DNA from 3 places in the Cupriavidus sp. 05L310 genome. Region 1 is predicted to be linked to each of the others. Evidence: predicted binding sites of a transcription regulator. Region 1 holds the regulator's gene; each other region holds the start of a gene.
The links. The regulator sigma-54, encoded in region 1, starts transcription at its own class of promoters, with help from an activator protein. The targets are predictions, from matches to a motif close to TGGCANGNAANCTGCTTT.
Positions count from the first base shown of each region.

Region 2: a site for sigma-54 is predicted at 4,990-5,007, ahead of AC1DS6_RS05010 (phenol hydroxylase subunit). Genes of this name have one in related genera too.
Region 3: a site for sigma-54 is predicted at 4,733-4,750, ahead of AC1DS6_RS03700 (ammonium transporter). Genes of this name have one in related genera too.

Region 1 covers NZ_JBFTOX010000016.1:59,951-69,915, forward strand. Annotated here, with positions in the region: gene AC1DS6_RS13925 (PsiF family protein) at 1-78, opposite strand, end outside; gene hprK (HPr(Ser) kinase/phosphatase) at 252-1,223, opposite strand; gene ptsN (PTS IIA-like nitrogen regulatory protein PtsN) at 1,302-1,757, opposite strand; gene hpf (ribosome hibernation-promoting factor, HPF/YfiA family) at 2,139-2,489, opposite strand; gene AC1DS6_RS13945 (RNA polymerase factor sigma-54) at 2,539-4,014, opposite strand; gene lptB (LPS export ABC transporter ATP-binding protein) at 4,162-4,947, opposite strand; gene lptA (lipopolysaccharide transport periplasmic protein LptA) at 4,984-5,628, opposite strand; gene lptC (LPS export ABC transporter periplasmic protein LptC) at 5,818-6,441, opposite strand; gene AC1DS6_RS13965 (KpsF/GutQ family sugar-phosphate isomerase) at 6,457-7,440, opposite strand; gene AC1DS6_RS13970 (monovalent cation:proton antiporter family protein) at 7,591-9,570, shown strand; gene AC1DS6_RS13975 (ribbon-helix-helix domain-containing protein) at 9,598-9,965, opposite strand, start outside.
Region 2 covers NZ_JBFTOX010000005.1:160,511-170,475, forward strand. Annotated here, with positions in the region: gene AC1DS6_RS04980 (2Fe-2S iron-sulfur cluster binding domain-containing protein) at 1-299, opposite strand, end outside; gene AC1DS6_RS04985 (NADH:ubiquinone reductase (Na(+)-transporting) subunit F) at 313-1,380, opposite strand; gene AC1DS6_RS04990 (phenol hydroxylase subunit P4) at 1,437-1,796, opposite strand; gene AC1DS6_RS04995 (aromatic/alkene/methane monooxygenase hydroxylase/oxygenase subunit alpha) at 1,836-3,350, opposite strand; gene AC1DS6_RS05000 (MmoB/DmpM family protein) at 3,392-3,664, opposite strand; gene AC1DS6_RS05005 (aromatic/alkene monooxygenase hydroxylase subunit beta) at 3,675-4,670, opposite strand; gene AC1DS6_RS05010 (phenol hydroxylase subunit) at 4,737-4,955, opposite strand; gene poxR (phenol degradation transcriptional regulator PoxR) at 6,232-7,944, opposite strand; gene AC1DS6_RS05020 (patatin-like phospholipase family protein) at 8,121-9,077, shown strand; gene AC1DS6_RS05025 (CaiB/BaiF CoA transferase family protein) at 9,159-9,965, shown strand, end outside.
Region 3 covers NZ_JBFTOX010000004.1:54,396-64,360, forward strand. Annotated here, with positions in the region: gene AC1DS6_RS03670 (class I adenylate-forming enzyme family protein) at 1-917, shown strand, start outside; gene AC1DS6_RS03675 (acid phosphatase) at 1,033-1,896, shown strand; gene AC1DS6_RS03680 (SDR family oxidoreductase) at 1,944-2,702, opposite strand; gene AC1DS6_RS03685 (CreA family protein) at 2,737-3,207, opposite strand; gene AC1DS6_RS03690 (acyl-CoA thioesterase) at 3,224-3,709, opposite strand; gene AC1DS6_RS03695 (HU family DNA-binding protein) at 3,901-4,182, opposite strand; gene AC1DS6_RS03700 (ammonium transporter) at 4,782-5,984, shown strand; gene AC1DS6_RS03705 (mechanosensitive ion channel family protein) at 6,217-7,047, shown strand; gene AC1DS6_RS03710 (Bcr/CflA family multidrug efflux MFS transporter) at 7,115-8,335, opposite strand; gene AC1DS6_RS03715 (hypothetical protein) at 8,715-9,290, shown strand; gene mdoH (glucans biosynthesis glucosyltransferase MdoH) at 9,374-9,965, opposite strand, start outside.

The sequences.
Region 1 (9,965 bases):
GGCCGGTGCATTCTGGGCGAAGGCGCCGCTGGCGAAAAGCGGGGCTACCAGCACGCACATCGCGATCATTCTCTTCATGCTTGCTCTCCTGGCTGTGGAAAACTTCATGGCTGCTGGCCATGTCGGCGCGGCAACTCGGGCTGGGCTCAATGTCCATTACTGCACAAAACGGCCTGTGCCCCAAACGCGTTGACGACGGAAGCGCGGACGAATGCAATCAATTGAAACAGCCCAGGCACGGCGCTGGCTGCCTAGAGTAGCCGGCCCTGGCCCCGCGATGCCACATCGGCTTGCATCGCGGCGCGCTGGCGGTCCATGAAATCGCGCAGCGTGTCGATGCCGCGCAGGCGCAGGATGGTGTTGCGGACGGCGGCCTCGACCAGCACGGCGAGATTTCGGCCGGCCGCCACCTGGATCTTGACCATGTGGATGGGCAGGCCGAGCACATCCAGATACTGGGAATCCAGCGGCAGGCGTTCGAATTCGCCGTCGTTGCGGCGCACCAGCTGCACCACCAGTTTCAGCTTCATCTTCCGGCGCACCGCGGTCTCGCCAAAGATCGTCTTGATGTCGAGCAGGCCCAGGCCGCGCACTTCAAGCAGGTTTTGCAGCAGGGGCGGGCAGCGGCCTTCAATGAAATCGGGTCCGAGCCGGACAAAATCCACGGCATCGTCCGCCACCAGCCCATGTCCGCGTGAAATCAGCTCCAGGCCGAGCTCACTCTTGCCCAGGCCGGATTCACCCATCACCAGCACGCCCATGCCGAGGATGTCGAGGAATACGCCGTGCATGGTCACGCGTGGCGCGGAAATGCGCGACAGGTAGAGGCGCAGGTGATCGATCACCGCCGCCGAGGACACCGGCGTAGTGAACAAGGGCGTGGAGGAACGCGTGCAGCGCAGTTCCAGGTCGGGCGGTGGCTCCATGCCGTCGGCAATCACCAGGAAGGGCGGTTCCAGCAGGATCAGCTCACCCATCTGGCGCTTGCGCATCTCGTCGTCGAGACGCTGGTAATACGTGATCTCGGGCTTGCCCAGGACCTGGATCCGGTTCGGGTGGATCAGGTTCAAGTGGCCGACGAGATCGGCCGCGGAAGTGGCTTCACGTGCGAATTCGACATCGAACGCCCGGTCGGCGCCTTCCAGGCCGGCTACCCAGGAGAGTTTGATATCGGCTGCGTTGTCGTCGAAGATCGACTGCGAGGTGACGCCAGTGAGTTCCATGCGGGTGCTTTCAGGAGCGAGCTTTCAGACAGCGGGGACAATTGCCCCGCTCGCCTGCGTAAAGATCGCCGAGGCCGGTCAGGGGTGCCATTGCGTCAGCAACTGGTGCACGTCATCGGGGGTGGGCAGGGTAGCCAGTCCTTCGCGCATCTCGCGGTCGGACAGCAGCTGGGCGATCTCCGAGAGAATCTCCAGATGTTGCTGGGTGGCCTGTTCGGGCACCAGCAGGAAGATCAGCAGCGCTACCGGCTTGCCGTCGGGAGATTCGAAGGGGATCGGCTCGGCCAGGCGCATGAAGGCGGCAAGTGGCTGCTTCAGTCCCTTGATGCGGCCATGCGGAATGGCAACCCCGGCGCCAAGACCAGTGGACCCCAGCGATTCGCGGGCGAACAGGTTGTCGGTCACGGTAGCGCGCGCCACGCCATGGTTGTTCTCGAAGAGGAGCCCGGCCTGTTCGAACACGCGCTTCTTGCTGGTGACGCTGACGTCGAGGTTGATGTTGCCGGGTGGCAGCAATTTAGCCAAACGATTCATGTGGAATGCGCAGGGTTTTCTAGTAAGCAGGCCCGGGGCCGGGAGGCATCGCGCCGGGCAAAAAAGAAGAAAAAACCAAGGTCCGAAGTTTCACCGGGTGTCCCCCTGCCGGTGTCGGGCGTCTGGCCATTATAGAGCAGGCCCGCCCCCGCCTTGTGCATTGCAATACCCGATGCGCGGAAGCGGTGCCGCGTGCACGGAAAAATCGTTGAGCTTGAGAACTATGTATTGCACAGCATACACCGGTCCATATGCGTTGCGGAATCCCCCGCGTGGTCCCGGATGAGCGCCAGGAACGAAAAAGCCGCGCTATGGGCGCGGCTTGATTCCGGTTTCAAGGGAGTGACACCGGCGGCCCGGTCTGTGGGCCACCAGGCACGGTCATTGCTGCATCTGCGATGCGGCCATCTGATACTTGACCGCTTCGCGGTCGTGGCTTTGCACGCGATCCTTATGGCGAATCACCTGCCGGTCGAGCTTGTCGACGAGCGCGTCGATAGCGGCATACAGGTCTTCATGATGCGCTTCGACAAAGATGTCCTTGCCCTTGAGATGTAGATTGATTTCCGCGTACTGCCGCCGGTCCTTTTCTTTTGTATTGTCGACAGAGAGCAGCACACTTACGCCAATGACTTGATCAAAATGCCTGACGATACGCTCCAGTTTCGTTTCCACGTACTCACGCAGCGGGGGCGTGATGTCCAAGTGGTGTCCACTGATCTTGAAGTTCATAGCGTTTCTCCTTCTGAAAGAGTTGCACCAGGCAGGCGATGCAACTCGGCTACAAAGTCTTGCGGAGAGTAACTGCCGGAATCTTGAGCGCCTCGCGGTATTTGGCAACGGTGCGTCGTGCCACTACGAAGCCTTGCTCGCCGAGCAATTCGGCAATCCGGCTGTCGGACAAGGGATTCCTGGCGTCTTCGGCTCCTATCAGTTGCTTGATCAACGCACGAATTGCCGTTGACGAGGCCGCGCCGCCGGTTTCTGTGGATACGTGACTGCCGAAGAAATACTTCAGCTCGAAAGTCCCCATCGGCGTTGCCATGTATTTATTGGTAGTCACCCGAGAGATGGTGGACTCGTGTAAACCCAGTGTATCGGCAATCTCCCGCAAAACCAAGGGGCGCATCGCAATTTCACCGTGGGTGAAGAAGTTCTTTTGACGTTCGACAATAGCTTGTGCAACGCGCAATATCGTGTCGAACCTTTGCTGGATATTCTTGATCAACCAGCGTGCCTCCTGCAGTTTTTGCTGCAGTCCCGCAGCACCCGCATCGCCTTTTGCACCGCGCAATATCTGCGCGTACATGTCGTTGATACGTAGCCGCGGCATCACATCCGGATTGAGCTGCGCGATCCAGCCGCCATTCAGTTTACGGACAAAAACATCGGGCACGACGAAGTCGGCTTCGGGGCGGCTGTACGCATGGCCCGGATAAGGCGCCAGAGAGCGGATCAGTTCATGCGCCGACTTCAATTCCGGCTCGTCCACCTGCAGCGCTTTTTTCAGGCGCGTGTAGTCGCGCACCGCGAGCAGTTCCAGGTGATTGGTGACAATGGTCAGCGCCAGGTCGCGCTGCGGGTGCTTGATGCGGCGCAATTGCAGCGCCAGGCATTCGGCCGCATTGCGTGCGCCGACACCAGGCGGATCGAAGCTCTGCAGCAGGGTAAGGACGGCGTGGATCTCGTCGACCTCGAATTCAAGTTCATCCGGCAGTTCGCTGCAGATTTCCTCGAGCGAGGCGCTCAGGTAGCCGTCGTCGTCCAGCGACTCGACCAGGAAGATGGCCAGCCCCTTGTCGCGCAACGAAATTTTCAGCGGCGCGAGCTGTTCCATCAGATGTTCGCGCAGCGTGGGTTCGGCGTCGCGCAACTGCATCGGGGTCTTTTCGTCGTCGTCGCCTTGCGGGCGGCGGGCGAAGTCGTCGAGGCTCCAGTCGTTGCCGTAGTCCTCGTTGCTGTCGGAATAGCTGTCTTCGGCCTCGGGCGCGCCGTCGGGGCGGTTCTCGCTGGTGCCCTGGCCGTCGGCGGGCGCCGGCGCGGGAGCGCTCTGCATGTTGACCGAGCCGTCGGCGGCAACGCGCAACGGGCTGTCGAGCCAGTCGTTCTCGCGTTCGAGCAAAGGGTTCTCGGTCAGCGCCTGTTCCACTTCCTGCTGCAGTTCGAGCGTGGACAGTTGCAGCAGCCGGATCGACTGCTGGAGTTGCGGCGTGAGCGCGAGATGCTGCGAGAGGCGGAGCTGTAGCGACGGTTTCATGCGACCTATTTTATGCCCAACTTCCGTGCCGGTGGAACGGAAATTGCTATCGCTGATGACGCCGTGATCGTTGCAGGGTAAAAGGCGACACCGGAGCCACCTTGGGCACAAGGTCGCCGCAGCTGCCGCTTGCTGTGGCGCGCCGCGTTACATGCGGAAATTCTCGCCCAGGTAGACCTTGCGCACCGACTCGTTGGCGATGATGTCTTCAGGCCGGCCCGAGGCCAGCACGGCGCCTTCGCTGATGATGTAGGCGTGATCGCAGATGCCCAGCGTCTCGCGCACGTTGTGGTCGGTGATCAGCACGCCGATATTGCGCGCCTTGAGGAAGCTGACGATGCGCTGGATCTCGCCCACCGCGATCGGGTCGACGCCGGCGAAGGGCTCGTCTAGCAGGATGAAGCGGGGCGCCGAGGCCAGGGCGCGGGCGATTTCCACGCGGCGGCGTTCGCCGCCTGACAGCGAAAGCGCCGGATTGTCGCGCAGGTGGGCAATCTGGAGGTCATCGAGCAGCGTGTCCAGCCGGCGCTCGAGTTCGGCCTTGCCAAGTGGCTTGCCGTCCTGGATCTGCAATTCCAGTACCGCGCGGATGTTCTCCTGCACATTCAGCTTGCGGAACACCGAAGCTTCCTGCGGCAGATAGGACAGGCCCATGCGTGCCCGTTCGTGAATGGCCAGGCCGCTGATGTGCTTGTCGTCGAGCACGATGTCGCCCTCGTCCAGCGCCACCAGTCCCACGATCATGTAGAAGGAGGTGGTCTTGCCCGCGCCGTTGGGCCCCAGGAGTCCGACCACCTCGCCGCTCTTTACGTCGAGGGACACATCCTTGACCACCGTGCGCGAGCCGTAGCGCTTTTTCAGGTGGCGCACGACCAGCGTGCTGCTGTCCTTCAGGGTGGCGGGCTGGGAGGGTGCGGTTTGGGTAACGGTCATGAAGGCTGAATCCGTGGATCGGGCGACGCGGCGGCGTCAGGGATTGACGGGGGCGGGCGCAGGCTTGAGCGGCAGCGGGGCGCCGGCGGCGCCGCTGGCGGGTTGCTCCTGGCGCGGCGACAACACGGCGCGCACGCGACCGGACGGGCTGCCCGCCGTCGCGTTCTCCGTACCGCCGCTGGCGGTGTAGAACTCGTTGCGGCTGTCGTAGGTGATCACTGCGCCGCGGATCTCGTCGACCAGCTTGGCGCCGGCCAGCCGCGCCATGCGTGCGCGGCCGATCAGCTTGGACAGCTCCTGCTTGCCGTCATACTCGATGCGGTCGCCCCAGCCGTCGATGTATTCGTCGACGTTGTCGCGCTTCTGGCGGATATAAGCCTGCTTGCCGCCCTTGGACGTAGCCACGGCGTACTGGTAGCCCTCGGGATCGGTGCGCACTTCGGCCGCGTCGGATTTCAACACCATGGTGCCCTTGGTCAGCACCACGTTGCCAGTCAGCACATAAACCTGCTTGACGTCGTCATAGCTGGCGTTGTCGGCTTCCAGTACCAGCGGTTTCTCGCGGTCGGCTTTCTCCGCGCTGGCGGGCGCGGCCAGCGTGAGGCCGAGGACGGCTGCCAGCGTCAGCAAAGCGGCCGTGCTGCGGCGGCGACAGGACGATGTCGTCAGGAGTGAATTCATGTTGGCGTGATGGCGGTTGGCGCGGACGGCTGTGGCCCGCGGGCGGCTTCGTTTCCTGGCGGCTGTTTCCGGGCAAGGCGGGCGGGGCTGCGCGGGCGGCACCCGCCTGGGTACCGTTTGCGCCCGCTCGCCTGGCCAGCACTGCTTCGCTTCATCTGGCAACAGCCTCTCGGGTCTTTGTTATCTGGGCTACTTCGCGGGACTCGCCGGCGGCCCCGTAATAATGGTGCCGCGTACGTTACCCAGCAATTGTACTTCGCGGGTGACATTGTTGAAGATCAGCCCGTTTGCCGTCATCACCGACGGGCCGCGGGTCAGCTTGACGGCTTTGTCGGTCTTCACGATGTCATCGTTGATCAGCACCTGGAAATACTCCGAGGCGGCTGTCATCTGCGGATCCTTGGCCGGGTCCGGCCCTTGGGCACGCACGATAAAGGCATTGCCGAACAGGTCGATCACCGAGCCTGCCGCGTTCATCGTGCCGCGATCGGAGTGGCCCGTGACAGGCGGGCGGTCGATTTCGTAGGCGCGCATGGCCGGACGCGTCACTTCGTAGGTCTGGTCGTCCTCGAAGTGGATCATCTTGTCGCCGGTGAACCGCATCTTGGTGTTGCCGTCCTCGGCCAGTTCGGTGGCGGAGAAGCGGACCATGTAGTAATCGGGCTCATGCTTCTTGCCCACCGGCCCGGTGGCGGCTTCTTTCGGGGAATTGACCTGCACCAGCCAGAAAGTGCTGCCCGCCACTAGCGCCATCAACAGCAGCGGCAAGGCGCGCATTCCTAGCCGGCTCAGGGAGGACAGGATATCCCGCATAGTTTGTGGGTGCTCTCAGATGACCTTGGCGCGGGTCAGGTCGTGGATGTGCAGGGCACCGACCAGGCGCTGGTCGGCATCGACCACCAGCATCTGGTTGATGCGGTTCGCCTCCATGACCTGCACGGCTTCCACCGCCAGCTGGTCCGGCCCCACCGTATGCGGCGAGCGGTGCATCACCTCGCTGATGGGCACGGTCTTCCAGTCGCGCGGCGTTTCCAGCAGGCGGCGCAGGTCGCCGTCGGTGAAGACGCCGATCAGGTGGTCGTCCGGATCCACCACCGCGGTCATGGCCATGCCCTTGCGGGTGATTTCCATCAGGGCCTGCGCCAGCGGCGTGCTTTCGCGTACCTTGGGCACTGCGTTGCCGCTGCGCATGACGTCGCGCACATGGGTCAGCAGCTTGCGCCCGAGCGCGCCGCCCGGATGCGAGCGGGCAAAGTCTTCCTCGCCGAAGCCGCGCGCGTCCAGCACCGCCACCGCTAGCGCATCGCCCATCGCCAGCGCGGCGGTGGTGCTGGCGGTGGGGGCCAGGTTAAGCGGGCAAGCCTCTTTCTCCACACCGGCGTTGAGGTGGGCGTCGGCCAGCTTGGCCAGCGTGGAGGCGGGGTTGCCGGTCACGGAGATCAGCTTGGCGCCGATGCGCTTGACGATCGGCACGATCGACAGCAGTTCGGCGGTCTCTCCGGAATTGGAAAAGGCAATCAGCACATCGTCGCGCGTGACCATGCCCAGGTCGCCATGGCTGGCCTCGGCCGGGTGCACGAAAAAGGCCGGCGTGCCGGTCGATGCCAGCGTGGCCGCGACCTTGCGGCCGATGTGTCCCGACTTGCCGATGCCCGACACGACGACGCGTCCGCTGCAATTCAGAGTGAGTTGCACGGCCTGCGCAAATTCGCCGTCCAGGCGGCCCGCGAGGGCGGCGACGGCATCGGCTTCGATCTGGAGGGTCTCGCGAGCGAGCCGAAGTGCTCGATCCGCATTGAAATTAGCTATCATGGCGACGAAGTATACCAACGAATGCGATGGCGCTTGGGCTGTTCCTGGGATCGGGCGGCCGGGGCGGCTGCCGTGCTTGCCGCAATCCGCCGGCAGGGCCGCCCGAGCCGGGTTGTCCTGGCCCGGTGGTGGCGTACCCTGATCCTTCCGATGCACTCTCCGCTGGACCTGACCCTTGTGCTGCTGGCCGCCGCCGTGTTCGGCGTGGTCGCCTTTCGCATGCTGCAATTACCGCCGATGCTGGGGTACCTGGTGGTCGGCATCCTGATCGGGCCGCACGCGCTCGGGCTGGCCAGCGATACCGCGCAGACCAAATACCTGGCCGAGTTCGGCGTGGTCTTTTTGATGTTCTCGATCGGGCTGGAGTTCAGCCTGGGCAAGCTCAAAGCCATGAAACGGCAGGTATTCGGCCTGGGCGGCTCGCAGGTGGTGCTGTCGCTGCTGGTGGTGATACCGGCGAGCTGGGCCTTCAACTGGCTGTTTCCGCTGTCCTGGCAGGCTTCGGTGGCGCTGGGCGGCGCGCTGGCCATGTCGTCCACCGCGATCGTCTCCAAGATGCTGTCGGAGCGGCTGGAGCTGGAAAGCGAGCACGGGCGCAATATCATCAGCATCCTGCTGTTCCAGGACTTGGCGGTGGTGCCGCTGCTGATCGTGATTCCGGCGCTGTCGCGCGATCCCGGCGACATGGCGATGGCGCTCGGCCTGGCCACGGTCAAGATCGTGGTGGCGCTGAGCCTGATCTTTTTTGTCGGCAAGCGGGTCATGAGCCGCTGGTTCCATGTGGTGGCGGCGCGCCGCTCGCAGGAGCTGTTCATGCTCAACCTGCTGCTGGTCACGCTGGGCATGGCGGCGCTGACCGAGCGGCTGGGCCTGTCGATGGCGCTGGGGGCCTTCATCGCCGGCATGCTGATCTCCGAGACGCCGTACCGCCATCAGGTGGAGGAGGACATCAAGCCCTTCCGCGATGTGCTGCTGGGGCTGTTCTTCGTCACCATCGGCATGTTGCTCAATATTCACGTGGTGCTCGATCACCTGTGGCTGGTGCTGGTGTTGCTGATCGTGCCGATCATCTTCAAGCTGCTGCTGATCGCCGGCCTGGCGCGCCTGTTCGGCTCGCGCCAGGGGGTAGCGATCCGCACCGGCCTGGGGCTGGCGCAGGCTGGCGAGTTCGGTTTCGTGCTGCTTAACCAGATCGATGGCCTGAACCTGGTCGATCCGGTGCTGATCCAGGTCATCCTGGCCTCGATGCTGCTGTCGATGCTGGCGGCGCCGTTCCTGATCCAGTACAGCGACGCCATCGTGCTGCGCTTTGCCGCCAACGAATGGCTGATGCAGTCGCTCAATATGACGCGCATCGCGGCGCAGAGCCTGCAGACCGAAAAACACGCCATCATCTGCGGCTTCGGCCGCAGCGGCCAGAACCTGGCGCATATGCTGGAGCGGGAGGGCATCACCTACGTGGCGCTCGACCTTGACCCGGATCGGGTGCGGGAGGCCGCCGCCGCGGGCGACACGGTGGTGTACGGCGACGCGGGCCGGCGCGAGGCGCTGATCGCGGCGGGCCTGCACCGGGCGGCTGCCTTGATCATCACTTATAACAACACGCCCTCCGCCCTCAAGGTGCTGCACCACGTGCAGGAGCTGGAACCGGCGCTTCCCGTCATCGTGCGTACCATGGACGACTCGGAGCTCGACATCCTGCAGAAGGCGGGCGCCACCGAGGTGGTACCGGAAAGCATCGAGGGCAGCCTGATGCTGGCCTCGCACGCCCTGGTGCTGCTGGGTGTGCCGATGCGGCGGGTGGTGCGCGGCGTGCAACAGGCGCGTGATGCGCGCTACAGCCTGCTGCGCGGCTACTTCCACGGACGCGACGACGAGGAGGATATGGTCGAGCGCGAGTCGGTGCGGCTGCAGTCGGTCTCGCTCGGCCCCGAGGCCACGGCGGTGGGGCGGCGGCTGGGCGCGCTAGGGCTGGACCGCATCGGGGTGGAGGTGACGGCGGTGCGCCGGCGCGGCATCCGCGCGTTCGATCCGCAGCCGGAAACCGTGCTGGAGCCGGGCGATATCGTGGTGCTGCGCGGGCAGCCCGAGGCGCTGGAGGCAGCCGAGCAGCGCATGCTTGCCGGTTGACTCTGACGCCGCGCAGGGAATGCGGCCTTATGCCGCCGCGCGGCTGGCGGGGCGCGCCGGTTCCGCCCAGGATGGCGGCAGGCCTTCCAGCACGGCCCGTGCATCGAGCGAGCCGACCGGCACGCTCTGATCGGCGGGGATGCGGCCTTCGCCTTGTAGCAGCAGGTAGCGCAGGCAGCACACGCGCAGGAATGACGTGAAGTTCGCCGCCTCGCCCCGGTACGCCGTCAGTTCGTCGTGCAGCCGGGTGATGAGCTGGCCCACGCTCATGCCGTCGCGCCGCGCCAGCGTTTCGAGCACTTCCCAGAACAGGCTTTCCAGCCGGATGCTGGTGGCCACCCCGTGCAGCCGCAGGGAGCGCGACTGGCCCTCGTACGACTGCGGGTTGGCCCGGA
Region 2 (9,965 bases), on a different contig from region 1:
TGCCGGTCCAGGCAGCGCTGCAGCAGCGCCACCGGCCGCAGGCGGATATCGCTGTCCGGATAGGCCTTGCACGCCAGCACCAGGCCACTGCCCTCCTCCTCGGCCGACAGGCAGGCCCGGCTCATCTTGCCGGTGCGGTAGCGGCCGGCCTCGATGCGCACCTTGCAAACCCCGCAGCCGCCGCCACGGCAGCCGGCGGGTATGCCGCGCTTGCCAAGCGCTTCCATCGCGCGCAACAGGTTCTGCTCCGGCGCGCACGGATAGCGCTGGCCGCTTCCCGCAATCTCCACGGTATGCATGGCGCCCTCTCCTTCAGATCTTGAACAGCGGGCTGCGCGCGCTGTTCTGCGCATCGCCGGCGGAGATGAACTTCTCGGTGTGGATGTCCTCCTCGAACAACCGGCCCTGCATCAGCGTGCGGATGCAGGCTTCGATCATCGGTGGCGGTCCGCACAGGTAGGCCTTGTGCCCCCGGAAGTCAGCGGTGGCGCCATTGGCGTAAAGCCCGTGCAGAACGTCATGCACGTAGCCGCGCGCGCCATCCCAGCCACTGCCGGCCGGTTCGTCGGATAGCGCCGGCACATAGCGGAAATTCGGATGCGCGTCGGCCAGTGCGCGGAACGCCTCGTCGTAGTACAGCTCCGCGCGATTGCGCGCGCCTTGCACCAGCGTGATCGGCAAGGTCTCGCCGGCAGCCAGCATGTCCAGGATCATCGCGCGCGGGCTGGACAGACCGGAACCGCCCGCCAGGAACAGCATCGGCACCTGCGCGGACTTGCGTACGAAGAAACGGCCGTAGGGCGCCGAGAAACCAAGCTCATCGCCCACCGCGAGCTGCTCGTGCAGGTAGGCCGTAGCCTGGCCGCCTTCCACGCGACGCACATGCAGTTCCACCAGGTCGTCACCCGGACGGTTGGCCAGCGAGAAGGCGCGCGGCTGTTCGCAGCCGGGCACCCGCAGGTTGAGGTACTGGCCGGCCTGGAAGGCGGCGGCATTGCCGTCCTTCACGCGCAGCCAGATGCCGCGGATGGTGGGCGTCAGCGCGCGGGTCTCCACCACTTCGGCGCGGTAGTCCGCCAGCGGCAGCCCGAGCGAGTCGGCATCCTCCTCGATGTCGGCCTCGATCACCATGTCGGACTGCGCGGTGGCGCAGCAAGCCAGGCACTGGCCGCCGTCGCGCTCGAAGTCCATCAGGGCGAAGCTGGACGCTTCGCCATGCTCGAACTCGCCCTCCACCACCTGCACCTTGCAGGTGGCGCACAGGCCGTGGCAGCAGGCGTGCGGCAGCCACACACCGTTGCGCAGGCAGGCATCCAGCACGGTCTGGCCGGGCGCGATCGGGATGGTCTGCCCGATCGGTTCAATGGTCAGGGAATACATCTTGTGTCTCCTACTAGCCTACTAGTCCTTCTGATCGTTCCAGCCACGGCGCCGGCTTAGCTGCAACTGCCGTCGATGCCGTCCAGCCCCGGCGTGCGGAAGCGGATTACTGCCTTGTGGCCCAGGCCGTTCTCTTCCAGCGTGCGGTCCAGGTCCGGCTGCCAGGGCGCGTTGCCGCGCAGCCATTCCACGCGGCTCCAGTCGATGCGGGCAAAGTCGGGGTGGTAGCCGTACACGCCGGGTAGCACGTTCTCCACGACATCGCGCAAACGCATCGACGGCGGAAAAGGCAGGCAATGCGGCGCGCAGAACAGCAGGTGGCGGTCCCAGCCGATGTACAGCAGGCGGTTGCCGTGGAACACGGCCTCGCGATCGGCCGGTTCGAACTCGTAGGGGCCAATGGATACGACGGACATGGTGGTCTCCTTATCTTCTGTCTCTTGTCGGTTGCGCGCTCAGGCCGCCGTGTCGGGCACGCCCTTCCAGGTGTTCCAGTTCTTCTGATCCTGCGACCCTTCGAAATCGAGGTTGTCCGCGCCGACGTTGATGCGGTACCACTTGAGCACATCGTCCAGCGAGGCGCCGCCGCAATTGCCCTGGTAAATCTGGTGCACGGGCAGCCAGGCCTGGGCGTACTTCTGCGGCTCGCCGTCGAAGATGTCCTTGCAGCCGTCCGAGCAGAAGTGAAACTGCATGCCGTGGTAGGTGCTCTCGCGGTAGCAGGTCTGGGTGGGATCGTCAGGCTCCGAGAACACCATCGGGATCTGGCAGGTCTGGCACAGCATGGGCAGCGTTCCGTTATAGAAGCGCTCGCCTTCCTGCTGGCGCTCCAGCCAGTAGTCGAGACGCGGCTTGTAGTAGCGCGCGAAGGTGTCGGGATACTTCTCCGTCAGCCAGGCCATTTCGTCCTGCTTGGGCACCCAGGTATGGAAGCCGGCCGCGGCGGCGTAGTTGTAGAAGGTGCCCCAGGCCTCGTGGGTGATGCGGTCCTTGGTCTTGGTGGCCACCTCGTGGTACTTGGGCATGCGCAGGCCGTAGCGCTCCAGGTCCTTGAACAGCGCGCCGCCGGCCTGCTCGAAGTACATCTCCCAGGCTTCGGCCCACGACATCACGCGCTTGGGCAGCATGTAGTCCATCATCATGCCGACCAGCGTGAGCAGGCGGAAACCGCGCCAGAACCATTTGTCCAGCCACTTCTGCAGGATCGGGATATTGTCCGGGTCCTGCTGGCACAGGAACTTCACCACCTCAAGGCCCAGCGTCATATGGCGCGATTCGTCGGACTGCGCGGAGAAGCCGAACGTCACCGTAGCCATATCGCCGTTGTAGGCCGCGCCCGACATGAAGGGCATGAACAGCAGGTTGGTCAGCACATATTCGAAGGAGAACGAGATCGCGGTGATGAACTCGAACGGCCCCGCGCTCATGGCGTCCTCGAAATAGGACTTGGGCACGGACAGGTACCAGACCCGGTCGTGCATGTGCTGCCACTCGCCGAAGCCGTTGAAGTACTTGTTGTAGACCGACAGCGTGTGCATCTGGGTCTGGGCATGGCGCAGCTCGTCGATCGACTGCATCTGCGCCGCGACCCGCGCACCGGCGCCGCGGAAGTGCCGCCCGAGATGGGCGTAGCCGCGGTGCGCCGCGTATTCCAGCGGGGTCACGCCGGTCAGGAACAGGCGCAGCGCATTCAGATAGCGCGGGTCCGAGACGTTGAGGTGGCCATTGTTCTGCACGAAGGAGTCGATGATGGCGTACAGCTTGCGCTCCTTCTCCGACTGGTATTTCCAGTAGGCGTCCATGGTCATGCGGAACGGGTCTTCCCACTTGTCCCAGTCGTGGATCTTGATGCCCTCGTACTTGTCGTAGGGAAAGACCTTGTCCATCGGCTCGTAGGTGGTTTCCCAGCCGAGGTCGCGGGTCATCGTCGCGTATTTTTCCCGCAGGTTCAGCTTCTTGCGTGCGTCCATGGTGTTCTGTCTCCGTTTTTCTTTGCGGTGGGCGGGCCGTCTCAGGCGTTCCAGTGCAGGGTGAAGGCGTCGTCGTCTTCGTCGATGTTTCCCGACAGCGAAATCAGGTTCAGGTGGATCTCCTGCAGGTCCCACTCGCGGCCGAGCTTTTCCGACACCAGTTCGCGCACGATGGTCAGGTGGCCCGGCGCATCGATCTTCACCATGGCGGGAAACTGCGACACCACGGCGTGCGGGTTGGCCTCGGTGATGGCTTCGATGATGGGACGGGTGTCGTCGTTGCTTTGCAGCGCGATATAGACGTTGGCGGTCATGGCGGGCTCCTCAGGCGGCAAGGCCAAGCTTGTTCAGGCGTACGTCGAACTGCTCCAGGCACAGCGCGATCACCTGCTCGCCACCCTCGCCCAGCAAGGTGTCGGCCACCGGCACCAGCGCCTCGGCCACCTGCGTGCGCGCGGCGCGGGCCCAGCCGGACAGCAGCACGCGGTTGGCGTCGGATTCGGCAGCGGCGGTTTGCACCACCGAGTCGACCCAGCGCGCATGCTCTTCACGCCAGTCGTTCATGAACTCGGTCAGCACCGCCAGCCCCGTGCCGCAGCCGCGGACGATGGCGGCGTCGGCGTGCTGGTACACCATCGGGTAAAGCAGGCCGTCGAGCACCAGGTTCTGGGTAACGAAGGTCTCGAACCAGTCCTCGATCACGAAGCTGCGCTCGACCAGCCGGCGCATCGGCTGCCACGCGGCGCTCTCCATCCAGGCCACCTTGGCGCGCTCCAGCGCCACGCCGGTATTGCCGTCGAGCAGCATGCCGATGCGCGTCAGGTACTGGGCAATGCCGAGACGGTCCATCGCGCAGTAGGTGCAGGCCTGCGTGATGGCCGTGCCCCAGCCGTAGTCGGCGCAATAGAAGTTGTTCATGTTGGCGCCCCACTCCACATGGCGCAGCGGCAGCAGGCCGTCGGCCAGGCGGTCCTGCCATTCGGCGGGCAGCGCCTGCAGCAAGCCGCGCTTCTCCACGAAGGCGAAGCTCTTCTCGGTGGCGTCCTGCTGGCGGCCGCGCGCCGTCACGTAAGCGCCGTAGAAGTACTGGCGCGGGTCCTTGAGCGCGTACCAGTCTTTCATCACGATGGCGGTGCGGCGCTTGTCGTAGATCTCGTGCTGCGGATCCCAGGTCGGGCGGTAGTGGAAATTGACCTCCGACTGCACGTCGTAGGTTGCCTCCTGGTAGCGCGAGGCGGGCTTGTCGCCGAAGCGGCGGGCCACGTGGCCGTAGGTCTGGCGCAGCGGCTGGATCTGCTGGGTCTTAATGTCGACTTGCATCGCTTTGGTCTCCTGGGTCTTGCTGTTTTTTATGTGGGGGGAACGGGTGCGCGGGGCTTGGCGTGCTCAGTCGTCCTGGCCGGCCACCGGAGTTTCCGGGGGCAGGAAGCGCACGTGGTTGACGCTGCAAAAAGCCTCGAACATCGGCTCGGGCATGATCAGCTCGACGTTGAGCTCCGGGTCGGACACGCTGAAGGCAAACTGCACGAAGCCTTCCGGCGTGCGACCGCCGACGCGGACGTAGCGGGGCGTGGCTTCAAACAAGGGGACCGACTGGTTGATCATGGCGCTGCTCCTTCGCTTGGCTTGTATGGCCTCTATTGCGAAGAGCGTGCCAGCGGATGCAAATCACGACGGCACAAGGGATCCTGGGAATCTTGCCGGACCGGCTTGCGCGTTTACCCGAAGCGATGCCCGCGCCATAGCTCTATCAATTGATGAAGATGGCGGCGACATTTGATCAATTGATCAAATGTCGCGCCGGGCGGTGGTTTGCGGGCAGTCGGCGGAATCGCGGTAAGGCTGCGGCGCTGCAACAGTGATGGGGGCGGGGGGAGGTTAGAGGTAGGAGGGGGAAGGGATTGCGGGCGCATGCGGCGCAACAACCGGATTGGTCACTTGCTTGGGGTGTGGATTGCTGACTGCATCAAATGATTAAATGGCTTTTGGGTGGTGGGTGGCGCGGTTTGTTTGAGCGGCGTTGGTTTTTGCACCCAACAGCTATACGACATCCCCCTGCGAGGGTGGTCGGTGTTTGTTTGAGCGGCGATGGTTATTGCACCCAAGTGCGTACGACATCCCCCTGCGGGGGACGCCGGTCACTCTTCTTTGCTTCGGCAAAGAAGACTAACGAGAAGAAAGCCGACCCTGCCGGGGGCAGAGCCATCAGGCTCTCGAATATCGATGATTTCGTCGTACAGCCCAGAGTGCCGGCGGGCTTCTGCCGGTACCGGCTTGACTGGCCACGATCCTGCCAGCTTCCGGGATTCGTGGTGAGGCCCCCGGTAGCAGACATCACTTGCTTCAAGCCGTCTGTCGCTCGCGTAGTGGCCGGCCACGAAGTTTCAGGCGGTCCGGTTCCGTCGTGGGCGCGGTGGCACCGGGTGATATGCCCCAGGCCTTCACCACCGCGCCCGCCCCACCACGAAACCATTGGCATGTGGTGTGTCGTGGTGGTCCGTGCCGGTAACGGCAGATGTGGGAATGGTCACCACACACGAGGTCAAGGGCATCACCACGAAACCCATGGATCATGCCATTGCGATGCCCTACAAGCTGGTAACGGCAGATGCCAGCAAAACTGCGGCCGTACGACGAAACCAGCGCCCCTCGCCCCCGCGATTGCTCTGCTCCCGGCAGGGTCGGCTTTCTTCTCGTTAGTCTTCTTTGCCGAAGCAAAGAAGAGTGACCGGCGTCCCCCGCAGGGGGATGTCGTACGCACTTGGGTGCAATAGCCATCGCCGCTCAAACAAACACCGACCAACCCAGCAGGGCGATGTCGTACGGCTGTTGGGTGCAAAAACCATCGCCGCTCAAACAAACAGCGACCAACCCAACCAAATCACCCCCCCTCCCCCCGAATCCCCCTCGTCTTCCACCGATACGCCAACTGCGGCCGCGTAATCCCCAACAACCGCGCCGCCTGACTCATATTACCGTTGGCGCGCTGCATCGCCGCTTCCATCAACACGGTCTCGACATCGCCCAGCGCGAGCTGCTGCTCGGCCATATGGTCAAGCAGCCCGTGCACCGCCGCTTCGCGCAGTTCCGGCAGCGTGCCCCTGACACCCAGGCGCGGCGCGGTGTCCATCCCCTGCGGCGCGCTGCTGGGCAGGAACAGGTGGTCCGCGGAAATCTGCCCGCCATTGCTGGCCAGGATCACGCCGCGCTCGATCACGTTTTCCAGTTCGCGGACGTTGCCCGGCCAGTCGTAGCGCCTAAGTTCCGCCAACGCGCGGTCGGTGATGCCGACGATCTTCTTGCCGTGGCGCGCGCCGTAGCGGGCAATGAAGCGCTCTACCAGCAGGCGGATATCGTCGAGGCGCTCGCGCAGCGGCGGGATGGTGACGGGATAGACGTTGAGCCGGTAGTACAGGTCCTTGCGGAAAGTCCCCTGCTTCACGGCTTCGGCCAGGTCTACGTTGGTGGCGGCCACCAGCCGTACGTCCACCTTGCGCGGCTCGGTGCCGCCCACCCGCTCCACCTCGCCTTCCTGCAGCACCCGCAGCAGCTTGGACTGCGCCGACGCCGACAACTCGCCCAGTTCGTCCAGGAACAGCGTGCCGCCATGCGCCCGCTCGAAGCGGCCGGGGCGCGACTGGTGGGCGCCGGTGAAGGCGCCCTTCTCCACGCCGAACAGCTCGGCTTCGATCAGTTCATCGGGGATCGCCGCGCAATTGACGGCGATGAAAGGCTTGTCGGCCCGCGCGCTGACCGCGTGCAGCGCTTGCGCGAAGCGCTCTTTGCCGACGCCGGTCTCGCCCAGCAGCAGCACCGTGACATGGCTTGCGGCGGCGCGCTGCAACAGGCCCCAGGCAGCGCGGAACCCGGGCGCGCTGCCCACCAGATCGGCGGGCTTGCCGTTGTTGCGCTGCAGGGCGCGCAGGTGCTCGACCTCGCTTTGCAGCTCCAGGATGGTCTCGATCACCGGGTCGGGCTGGTAGAGCTTTAGCACCTCGGCACCGTCCTCCCACGCTTCCAGCGGCTTGCCGACGATGCGGCAGTGATCGTGGCCGCAGGCGATGCACTCCACCTCGCGGTAGAGGATGGTGCGGCCCATCAGGGCCGAGGTATAGCCCGTGGCGTAGCCGATCTGCATCCAGCAGGCCGGCTCATCGACGATGCCGAACAACTGGCGGTGGACATCGCCTTCGAAGGAGTCTTCCCACAGGAATTCGCCGTCGTAGATGCCGGCGGCGATGTCGATATCCACCTTCACCGGGGTCACGCGCACCACGCCTTCGATGGTGTGCAGGCAGGGCCCGATCTCCAGCAGGCCGAAGTCGCTGTCGCCGGGGCGCAGCTTCTTCGCCAGTTCCGCGTCGCGCATGCCGGAATGGAAGCCCATGCGCATGAACAAGCCCCGCGCGCGCTCCATGCCCATGGTATCCACCAATTCCTTGCGCAACGCGCCCAGCGCGCCGGTGTGGATCAGGATCATGCGCTGCTCGTCCAGCCAGATGGAGCCCTCCTCCATGGCAAAGCGCAGGCGCCGCGCGAGATTGGCCAGGCCATCGCGCATGGTGGCCGAAAACTTGTCGGTTGAACTGCTCATTGTCTCCTCTCTTGGCGGCCTCGAAATCTTGGCGCGCGCGTGCTTTTTCTGGCACTGTATGCACATTATGTGCCATCGGCGCCCTCCGCCCGCGGCAGACGCCTGTCGCGCAGGCGAAATGTCGCCTATGCTTCCTTTACAGGATTCCCCTGCGCTTTCGCACTGCACCACAGACCATGGAAAAAACCGCATTTGTCTTCGCCGGCGGCGGCAGCCTCGGCGCCGTCGAGGCCGGCATGCTGCGCGAGCTGGTGGCGTGGGGCATCAAGCCCGACTTCGTCGTCGGTGCCTCCGCTGGCGCCATCAACGGCGCCTACTATGCCTGCAACCCGCACGTGGCCGGCACTACCCAGCTGGAAACGCTCTGGCGCGGCTTGCGCCGCGCCGAAGTCATGCCGTGGTCGTGGCGCAGCCTGTTCGGCATGTTGCGCGGGCAGCGCGCCCATCTGGTCGACTCCGCCGCCCTGAAGCGCCTGCTGTCCCGCCATTTCGGCGACATGCCGCTGGAGCGCGCCGAACTGCCGCTATATGTAGTCGCCACCGACATGCAGACCGGCGCGGAGGTAGTGCTGTCCTCCGGCAGCCTGGTCCAGTCGGTGCTGGCCAGCGCCGCCATCCCCGGGGTGTTCCCGCCGGTGGCACTGGGCGGGCGGCAACTGATCGACGGCGGCGTGGCCAATAACACGCCGGTCTCCACCGCCATCCGCCTGGGCGCCACGCGCGTGGTGGTGCTGCCCGCGGGCTTTGCCTGCGCGGCGCGGCGCGAACCGCGCGGCCCCATCGACCATGCCTTCAATGCGCTGTCGCTGCTGGTCGCGCGCCAGCTGGTACAGGACCTGGAGCGCTGGGCGGACCACGCGCATATCTCGGTCGTCCCGCCCTTGTGCCCGCTCGACGTCTCTCCGTACGACTACACGCAGTGCGGCACGCTCATCGACCGCGCGGCCGCCGCCACGCTGGCATGGCTCAACGCCGACGGGCTCAGCAGCCGGCATATCCCCGGCGCGCTGCACCCGCATTCGCACGACGAAGCCAACCCGAGTTGCGACTTCGATCCGAACCAGGCGGCGCAGCACGAGCACGGCCAGCACAAGTCCCACGCCGGCCACACCCACGCTTCCGCCTCGCCGTAAGCCGGCTTCCGCATTGGCGAATTGCGTGCACGGCAAATCCCGCGAATGATGCGGGATCTCTACTTCCCGGATGGCAGGCACATGAGCGCAATTCTCGAAGGCATCAAGGTACTCGACCTGACGCGCGTGGTGGCGGGCCCATGGGCCACGCAGAACCTGGCCGACATGGGCGCCACCGTCTACAAGATCGAGAAACCCGGCGACGGCGACGACACTCGCAAGATGGGCCCGTTCCTCACCGACGCGCAAGGCGCGGCCACCAACGACTCCGCCTTCTACCTCGCCTGCAACCGCGGCAAGCAATCGCTCACCATCGATATCTCCAGGCCCGAAGGCGCCGAACTGGTACGGCAACTGGCCGCGCGCTGCGATGTGGTGGTGGAGAATTACAAGGCCGGCAGCCTGAAGAAATACGGGCTCGACTATGAGTCCATCCGCGCGCTGCGCCCCGATGTGATCTATTGCTCAGTCACCGGCTTCGGCCCCGACGGCCCCTACGCCGCCCGCCCGGCCTACGACTTCATCCTGCAGGGCATGGCCGGACTGATGAGCACCTGCGGCCAGCCGGACGGCACCCCCGGCGGCGAGCCGATGCGCACCGCCATCCCCATCACCGACATCCTCACCGGCCTCTACGCCACCGTCGCCCTGATGGGCGCGCTCTATCACCGCCAGGCCACCGGCGAAGGCCAGTACATTGACGCCGCCATGCTCGATGCCTCGGTGGCGGTCAATGGCCACCTGGCGCTGGGCTACCAGATGACCGGCAAGCTGCCCCGGCGCGCCGGCAACACCAACCCGGTGGCCGCGCCCTCCGAAGTGTTCGCGTGCCGCGACGGGCACCTGATCATCGCCTCCGGCAACAACGGGCAGTTTGCCGCGCTGTGC
Region 3 (9,965 bases), on a different contig from region 1:
CGGTGCCCTTCTTCCACGTCACCGGCTGCATGGCGGTGCTGAACGGCGCGCTGGCCAGCGGCACCAAGATCGTACTGATGCGCCGCTGGGACGTGGTGCGCGCCATGGGACTGATCGAACGCGAGCGCTGCACGGCGGCTGGCGGTGTCCCCACCATCGCGTGGCAGATCATCGAGCATCCGGAGCGCGAGCGCTTCGACTTGTCCTCGCTGGAAAACGTCAATTACGGCGGCGCACCCGCGTCGGCCGAACTGGTGCGCCGCATCACCGAGGTGTTCCCGCACTCGGCGCCCGGCATCGGCTGGGGCATGACCGAGACCTCGGCCACCTTCACCAGCCACAGCGCCGAGGAATATGTAGCGCGCCCGGAAAGCGGCGGGCCGGCACTGCCCATCGGCGAGATGAAGGTGGTGGATGGACGCGGCCGCAGCTTGCCCACCGGCGAAACCGGCGAACTGATGGTGCGAGGCGCCAATGTGGTGCGCGGTTACTGGAACAAGCCGGAAGCCACCGCGCAGACGTTCATCGACGGCTGGCTCAAGACCGGCGACATTGCGCGGCTGGACGAGGAAGGGTTCGTCTATATCGTCGACCGCATGAAGGACATGCTGATCCGCGGCGGCGAGAACATCTATTGCATCGAGGTCGAGAGCGCGCTGTACGATCACCCGGCGGTGATGGACGCGGCGCTGGTGGGCATCGCCCACCGCACGCTGGGCGAAGAACCGGCGGCGGTGGTCAGCCTCAAGCCGGGTGCGCAAGCGACGGAGGCCGAGCTGCAGGCGTTCGTGGGCGAGCGGCTGGCAGCCTTCAAGGTACCGGTGCGGATCGTCTTCTGCCCCGACATGCTGCCACGCAATGCCAATGGCAAGATCCTGAAATCGACTCTGCGCAAGATGTTCGACGCGGCGGCCTGAGGCCGGGCTTTAACCAGGCACGCATAGCAACCCGGTCGCCGTGAAAGGGGGCACGTCGGCCAGGCTTGCCGGTGCCACGCCGGTCCGACGGGAATAACAGGGAAACACCTATCAGATGCAGACAAGCCATTCATCCAGGCATTTTTCGCCATTCATCAACCGGATCGCGACTTTGTCGGTCCTGTCCGGCGCGTTGATCGCAGCCGGATGCGCCAGCCAGGGGCAAGGTAGTGCCGCGGCCCCGGTGCCGGAGATCCGGCCCGGGATTCTTGCCGGCTACCTGCCGGCGCAGGCACGGCCCGACAGCCTGGCACTCGTACCGCCACCGCCCGCCCCCGGCTCAGCCGCCCAGGCGCTGGACGACGAGATCGCGCGTGCCAACCTGCCCCTGCGCGGTACGGCGCGCTGGCGGCTGGCGGTCCAGGACGCCAACCTGAAATTCCCGCAGGCCGCCGATGTCTTCTCCTGCGCCCTGGACGCACCGGTATCGCAGGAGCAGACGCCCAGGCTCTACCTGCTGCTGCGCCGGACCCTGGCCGATGCGGGACTATCCACCTACGGCGTAAAAGACAAATATGCGCGCGCCCGGCCCTTCAGGGTGAACCATCAGCCGACTTGCACGTCCGCCGAAGAGCCCATGCTTTCCAAGGACGGCTCCTACCCGTCGGGGCATAACGCCGTTGGCTGGGCATGGGCACTGATCCTGGCGGAAATCGCGCCCCAACAGTCGAATGCGATCCTGGCGCGCGGGCTGGCCTATGGGCAGAGCCGGCTGGTCTGCAATGTGCATTGGCAAAGCGATGCGATGCAGGGCCGCATCATGGGCGCAGCCACCGTGGCGCGGCTGCATGCCGACCCCGCTTTCCTTGCGGATCTGGCGGCTGCCAGGTCGGAGCTTGCCGACGTCCGCGCCAAGGGCCTGAAGCCCACCGGCGACTGCCGGGCCGAAAGCGAGGCGCTGGCGCCGCTTGCCAACTAGCAAGCCGCCTTGCCCGCGGCAGGCGGGCAAGGCGGCCGGGGCGATGTTCAGCCGCGGCCGACGAAGGGCATCTTGGTGGCCATCACAGTCATGAACTGCACATTCGCATCGAGCGGCAGGTTGGCCATATGGACCACCGAACTCGCTACGTGCGCCACGTCCATCAGCGGCTCGGGCGCGATCTCGCCATTGGCCTGGGGCACGCCGCGCGCCATGCGCGAAGCCATGTCGGTGGCCGCGTTGCCGATGTCGATCTGCCCGCAAGCGATATCGAAGGCGCGGCCATCCAGCGAGAGGCTCCTGGTCAGCCCGGTGATGGCGTGCTTGGTGGCCGTGTACGGGACCGTATTGGGGCGCGGCGCATGCGCCGAGATGGAGCCGTTGTTGATAATGCGGCCGCCGCGCGGGCTCTGCGACTTCATCAGCGCGAAGGCGGCGCGCGAGCACAGGAAGACGCCGGTCAGGTTGGTGTCCAGCACCGCCTTCCATTGCTCCACCGACAGTTCGTCGATCGAGACCGCCGGCGCATTGATGCCGGCATTGTTGAACAGCACGTCGAGCCGGCCGAACTGTTCGCGGACCTGCGCGAACAGTTGATCCACCGAAGCCGGATCGCTCACATCGCACCGCACCGCCAGCGCCGTATGGCCATCGGCCCGGGCTTGCGCGGCCAGCGCCTGGAGCGGTTCGGCGGTACGTCCGGCGAACACCACCCGGTAGCCCGCCACCAGCAGCGCCTGCGCCACCGCCTTGCCGATGCCGCGGGCGGCGCCCGTGACCAGCGCTACCTTGCCTTGCTGACTCATGCTGTGTTCTCCGGATGGGATTCTTGGTTGCCGACTATTTGACCGGAATCGGCGTTTCCGCCGCCACCGGCACCGCGGTCACGCTGTTCTGCGGGCTGCCGGAAACGATGCGGTCCGAGTAGGTCAGGTAGACCAGGGTATTGCGCTTGCGGTCGACCGTGCGCACCACGTGCAAGGTCTTGAACAGGATCGACATGCGTTCGGAAAATACGTTGTCCTGCTGGCGCAGCGGGCCCTTGAACGTGATCGGCCCGACCTGGCGGCAGGCGATCGAGCTTTCGGGCGGATCTTCGGCCATGCCCAGCGATCCCTTGATGCCGCCGGTGCGGGCACGCGAGACATAGCACGTCACGCCCTGCACCATCGGATCGTCATAAGCCTCGATCACCACCTTGTCGGAGCCGGTCATGCGGAAATTGGTGCTCACGCTGCCGATCTCCTCGGCATGCGCGGCCGGCGCCAGCAGCGCCAGCGCCGCTAGCAGGCGCATCTGGCTGGTATGCATGCGTGCCCCTTCCACCTCAGGACACCTTGCCCGTGATTTCGTCGTGCCGTTTTTCCATTTCCTGGCGAAGCTGGCGGCGCAGCTGGGCCGCGGCAAAGCGCTGGCGCTCGACTTCGTCACGCGGCACCAGCGCCGGCACCTCGGCCGGGGCGCCATTATCGTCCACCGCCACCATGGTGAAATAGCAGCTATTGGTATGGCGCACCAGCTTGCTGCGAATGTTCTCGGTGATGACCTTGATGCCGATCTCCATGGAGCTGCGCCCGGTGAAATTGACTGCTGCCAGGAAGGTCACCAGTTCTCCCACGTGGATGGGCTGGCGAAATACGACCTGATCGACCGACAAGGTCACGACATAGCGCCCCGCGTAGCGGCTGGCACAGGCATAAGCCACCATGTCGAGATACTTGAGGATGGTGCCGCCGTGCACATTGCCGGAGAAATTGGCCATGTCCGGCGTCATCAGCACGGTCATGGAAAGCTGGTGGGACAGGTCGTTCATGATGAAATCCGGAATCTGGAAGCGGCCGGGCGGACCCGCGAAGCGGGTCGAAAGGCTGGTGCCGACGATCGGCAGTTTAACCCGGAACGGGCCCCTTGCCTTGTGGCGGAGCACGTCCCGGCGCACCCCGGCGCCAACAAAAAAGCGGCCTTTCGGGCCGCCTTCTTATCAGCGCTCAAGGCGCGGACTGCTTACTTCTTCTTGTTCACAGCGTCCTTGAACCCTTGGCCGGCAGAGAACTTGACCGTCTTTGCGGCCGGAATCTTGATGGTCTCGCCGGTACGCGGATTGCGGCCGGTACGCGCGGCGCGCTTGCCGGAGCTGAAGCTGCCGAAACCCACCAGCGTTACCGAATCACCCTTGGCAACCGCCTTCTTAATATTGTCCAGAGCCGCATTCAGTGCGCGCTCTGCCGCTGCATTGCTCAATTCGGCGTCCGCGGCGATGGCAGATACCAGTTCACCTTTATTCATGGCTGATTTCCCTTGTTGGTCGTCTTGATCGGAGTGTCTGCCACGCGGCAAATTACCGATCGGCGCAGTCTAATCCGCGCTTTACGCATTGGGCAATCCCCAGTGGCACCAATGCAACGAAAAAAGCCGCAAATCCTTGAGTCAAGCGCCTTTGCGGGGAATTTACCCCCCTTTTCCGCCCTTTCAAATGCGCCCGTTGAGGCTAGGCAGAATTCGAACGCGCGTACGGGCGACGCGCATCCCTTGTGGCGCGATGCGGCTTTGCTTCGTCCGCTCGCTACCACCGCCGGTGCGATGCGCGGATCACAGGCGGCGGCATGCCCCGATTCTGGGCAAGAGCGGTGCAATCTCCCATTATGGTGCATGGGTGTGAGAGGGCTACGCCCCAAATCAATGCGGTGCATCATTTTGGCGCAGGCTTTTGCCTGTCCCCACAGGGACTGCAAGGCGATCGCCCTCGCTGCTATCAACGGGGCAGCCCCCGCAGGCGCGACAATCCGGTGCAAAAGCACCCAACACGGTGCAGATTCCCCGCCAAGATGCCCCACACTGGAATGCTTTTTGCATACCAGTGCTCCCATTTTGAGCACGAGGAATGTATGGACAATTGGAAAAGCGGCACCGACGCCCTGTTCATCCTGCTGGGGGCGATCATGGTGCTCGCTATGCACGCGGGCTTTGCGTTTCTTGAGTTAGGCACGGTGCGCAAGAAGAACCAGGTCAACGCCCTGGTCAAGATATTGGTGGATTTCGCCATTTCCACCATCGCCTATTTCTTCATCGGCTACACCGTGGCGTATGGGGTCGAATTCTTTACCAGCGCCCATGAACTGGCGCAACGAAGCGGCTATGAACTGGTGAAGTTCTTTTTCCTGGCAACTTTTGCGGCCGCCATTCCCGCCATCATTTCCGGCGGGATTGCCGAGCGCTCGCGTTTCAATCCGCAACTGATGGCAACCTTCGTCCTGGTTGGCCTGGTGTATCCCTTCTTCGAAGGCATCGCCTGGAACAACCGGTTCGGCGTGCAAGACTGGATCACCTCCGTCGCGGGCGTGCCCTTCCACGACTTCGCCGGCTCTGTCGTGGTTCACGCCATGGGCGGCTGGATCGCGCTGCCGGCAATCCTGCTGCTGGGCGCGCGCCGCGGACGCTACCAGAAGGACGGCCGCATCAGCGCCCACCCGCCCTCCAATATCCCCTTCCTGGCGTTGGGCGCCTGGGTGCTGGCGGTGGGGTGGTTCGGCTTCAATGTCATGAGCGCGCAGACCGTCGACAAGATCAGCGGGCTGGTCGCCATCAATTCGCTGATGGCCATGGCGGGCGGTACCCTGGCCGCCTGGGCGGCGGGCCGCAACGACCCCGGCTTTGCCTACAACGGCCCGCTTGCCGGCCTAGTGGCGGTCTGCGCGGGCTCGGACCTGATGCATCCGTTGGGTGCGCTGGTGACCGGGGCCATCGCCGGCGCGCTGTTTGTTTACCTGTTTACGCTGGCCCAGAACAAATGGCATATCGACGACGTGCTGGGCGTCTGGCCGTTGCATGGGCTGTGCGGTGCCTGGGGCGGCATTGCCGCCGGTATCTTTGGCAGCCAGGCGCTGGGCGGCATCGGCGGCGTCTCCCTGGGCGCGCAGACGATCGGCACGCTGCTTGGCATCGTCATCGCCCTGGTGGGCGGCACCGTGGTCTACGGCACATTGAAGAAGCTGGTCGGCATCCGGCTCGATGCCGAATCGGAATACAACGGCGCGGACCTGTCGTTGCATCGCATCTCCGCCACGCCGGAGCGCGAAACCAACTGGTAAGCCGCGGCGCGCAGGGGGCTTGCCCCCCCGCGCCATCCGCTGCCGCGGATCCCCGGCCGTTGGCGGCCAGTGGCGCGCTGCGCCCGTGGCGGCCATTTTGTGCTTGAACTTCCGCACGCGGCGTAGCAATAATGCGTTGCCCGCACTCGTGTCTTGCCCCCGATGCGCCCGGGAATCCGCTGCATGATGTTCGTTGCCCGTGTACCTGCCGAGCCAGCAAGGGAGAACCGCGATGGATGCTACAACGCTGCAGAAGCTTCAGGACGTAGTGATTGCCTATGCGACCGAATTCGGGATCAAGATACTTGCTGCCCTCGCCTTCTGGGTGATCGGCCGGTCGCTGATTCATTTCGTGGTGCGGCTGGTGCAGGGGGCGCTGGCCAAGCAGAAGGTCGATCCGACCTTGCTGCGTTACGTCGGGTCCATCGTCACGGTCACGCTCAATGTCGTGCTGGTGATCGGCATCCTGGGCTATTTCGGCATCCAGACCACCACCTTCGCCGCGCTGATCGCCGCGGCCGGCGTTGCCATCGGCATGGCCTGGTCGGGCTTGATGTCCAACTTTGCCGCGGGGGCTTTCCTCGTGGTGCTGAGGCCATTCAAGGTCGGGGATTTCGTCACGGTGGGTGGAATCACCGGCACGGTCAGGGAGATCGGCTTGTTCTGCACCACGCTGGATACGCCCGACAATGTCCTGACCGTGGTCGGCAACAACAAGATTTTCGCGGACACCATCCAGAACTTCAGCGCCAACGCCTACCGCCGCGTTGAACTCAAGGCGCAGCTGGCCGGCAGTACCGACCACATCGCCGCCGCCGCGCTGCTCAAGGAACGCATGGCCGCACTGCCCAACGTGCTGACTGAACCGCCGCCGGACGTGGAGATTCTCGAATTCAACCTGGTCGGCCCCGTCCTTGCCGTGCGTCCATACTGCCATACCGATCATTACTGGCAGGTGTATTTCGACACCAACCGCGTGATCCGCGAGAGCTTCGGCGAGGCCGGATTCTCCGCGCCGATGCCAGCCCAGCTGGTGGTGCTGCAAAACAGCGCGGCCACGTAACCGTGCCGAGAAAGGAGGCGCCGGAAGCGTGGAACCAGGCCGCCCCGCTACGCTACGGCGGCAGCAGTCAGCCGGCGCCGTGCGCCGGTTTGCCTGAACGGCCGAAGACGCGCATCAGTACCGCACCGGTACCGCAAATACCCATGACTACCGCCAGCGGCAATGCACTGCCGTCGCGCCAGAAGCTGACCCCGGCGCCGGCCAGGGTGCCCAGCCCGAATTGCAGCGTCCCCATCAACGCGGACGCTGTGCCGGCCCGCTGGCCCTGCTCGGCCATGGCCAGGGCCGACGCGTTCGGCAGGATGCATCCAAGGCTGGCGATAAACACAAAGAATCCGGCCAGCAACACCGGCAACGGCGCCAGTCCGGCCAGCACCGCGGCGGCCAATGCCAGGCCTGCCGCGCACGGCGCAACCAGGGCGCCGCCCAGCACGTGGTCAAGCGTGCGGTTGCGCACCAGGCGCGCGTTAAGTTGCGACATGCCAATCAAGCCCAACGCGTTGGCACCGAATACGAAGCCGTAATAAGAGGGATCGATGCCATGCAACTCGATCAGCACGAACGGCGACCCCGCAATATAGGCGAACATCCCCGCTTGCGCACAGCCGGCAGACAGCGAATAGCCGACGAAGCCCCGGTCTCGCAGCAGCTCGCCGTAGTTGGCGAGTACGCGGCCAAGGCGCAGTGGCATGGCATTGACGGTGTCGAGCGATTCTTCCATGTACCGGTGGACCACCCACAAGATCAACAGGCTGCTGGCGCAAAGCAGCCAGAAGATGGCGCGCCAGCCGAAGGCCGCGAGCACGGCCCCGCCAATGATGGGTGCCAGGATCGGCGCCAGGCCCATCACCAGCATCAGCGAGGAGAAGGCGCGCGCGGATTCGTGCGCCTCCAGCCGGTCGCGGATCACGGCACGGGCCATTACCATGCCCGCACAGCCGCCCAGGGCCTGCAAGAAGCGCCACAGCATCAGCGCCTCGACGTCGCGCGCGAGCGCGCATCCGGCCGCTGCGAGCGCATAGGACAGCAGGCCAATGTACAGCGGCGGCTTGCGGCCAAAGCGGTCGCTGATCGGGCCATAGAAGGCCTGCCCCACCGCCAGTCCCACCAGAAAGGTTCCCAGCGTGAGTTGCACACGCCCGATATCGACCCCAAGATCGCCGGCCAGCGCAGGGAAGCTCGGCAGGTACATATCAATCGAAAGGGGCGCCAGCGCAGTGAGCGAAGCGCATACCAGGAGCCAAATCGGGAAACGCGCGGACTGTGGGGCGCGGGCGGAGCGAGTCATCGAAACATCCTGAGGAACAACGGGGCGGCCGGAATGGCCACCTGCGCCAATGCGTCAGCGACGCGAGCGGCGCGGGAGCGGTAAGAAGCGTAATTGTTGCATAGCGTAACAAGCCGCGCACCCGACACGCCGCGCGGCGATGATGCAGGCGCGCATCCGCCTGGACGCGCGCAACTGTGATGACAGGCCCGACGGTGCCGGGACATGCCGGCGGCAACGGGCCTCGCCTCGCCGCGGATCGGAGGAGTGCGTGGCTTTCAACCGCAGTAACGCCAAGGGTACAATGCCAGCCTGTCGGACGCCCCGGGCGGACGATCGCGCAGCCCGACGCACCGCGGAAGCCCGGCCACCGAAACGGCTTCCGGCAACGTTTTCCTGCATGAGAACAAGATACACACTGCTTTCTGTCTTACTTACCCTGGCCGCCGGCGCGGCCGGTTTGCCGTGGGCGCAGCAAGCGCGCGCGGCAACGCCGCCAGTCAGGGCCGCCGCCTCCGCACCCGTCGTGGTTGACGAAGCCGATGCGCTGGCGCAAATGCTCAAGGGCGCGGCCACTGGCCAGAACACCGGCGCAGCGGGCGTACCGGAATTGCTGCGCAACACAGCGCGGCCGGACAACATACTGTCGCGGGCCTGCCGACAACTCAACGATGCGCTGCCCATCGAAATCGATGGCGAGACGCGCCTGCGCCGCTGCCAGTCGGTACCGGGCAAACACATCCTCTTCCAGCTTGAGCTGACCAAGTATCGAGGCCCCATGCTGGACCTCGCCAGCTTCGAGCTCAGCTATGCCGCGCCCCTGCAGCGCAATATCTGCGCCAACCGGGATGTGGAAATCCTGACCAAGCTGGGCATCAGCATGATGTTCCGCTATATGACGCGCAACGAGCGGGGCGAGCGCCGCGTGGGCGACGTCTACATCAACGCGCCCATCTGCTCTTCGGCGCTGCGTTAAACCGTTTGATTTCCTTGCCGCGACACCCTGGAGTGCCGGGGCCGGCGGGCGCCCGTTGCGGGCACCCGCTCCCCTCGCAAGACTCAGGCAAGCCGCGGCCGCAGCGGCACCACATTGGCAGCGCGCCGGGGCAACACACGGGTTTCCTTCCATCCCGAATGCGCCAGCGGCGAACCCCAGACCAGTTCATGCAGACTGGCCAGCGCAAAGGGATCGCCCAGCAGCACGTGCTTTTCGGCGGCGCTGAGGCCATCTGGCCCGGCGGTGAGAGCCTGGTGCACCAGCGCGGCATGTTCCTGTTGCGTGGCCTGCGGCTGTACCACCCGGGGCGAGCCGGTGGCGCACATCAATGCATTGGTCACGGGATCGACCACGGCATCGATAAATGCCGGCGGTTCGCCCGCGGCCTCGACGTGCTTCTGCATGGCGGCCATTTCGCGCGGCGGCGTGGCCTCCTCCGGCGTCACGAACAGCCTGGCGCGGCGCAGCGCACGGCCAAACGAAACCCGCGACAGCCACACCGAGAGCGGAATCGAGAAGGCCAGCGAGCCGACGATCGGCAGCAGCCACCAGACAAAATTTGGATCCAGCCACAGCACCAGTCCGCCCCATGCAAGGCCTAGCAAGGTATGCATGCCATGACGGCGAAATGCTTCGCCCCAGGTCGTCTCCGCA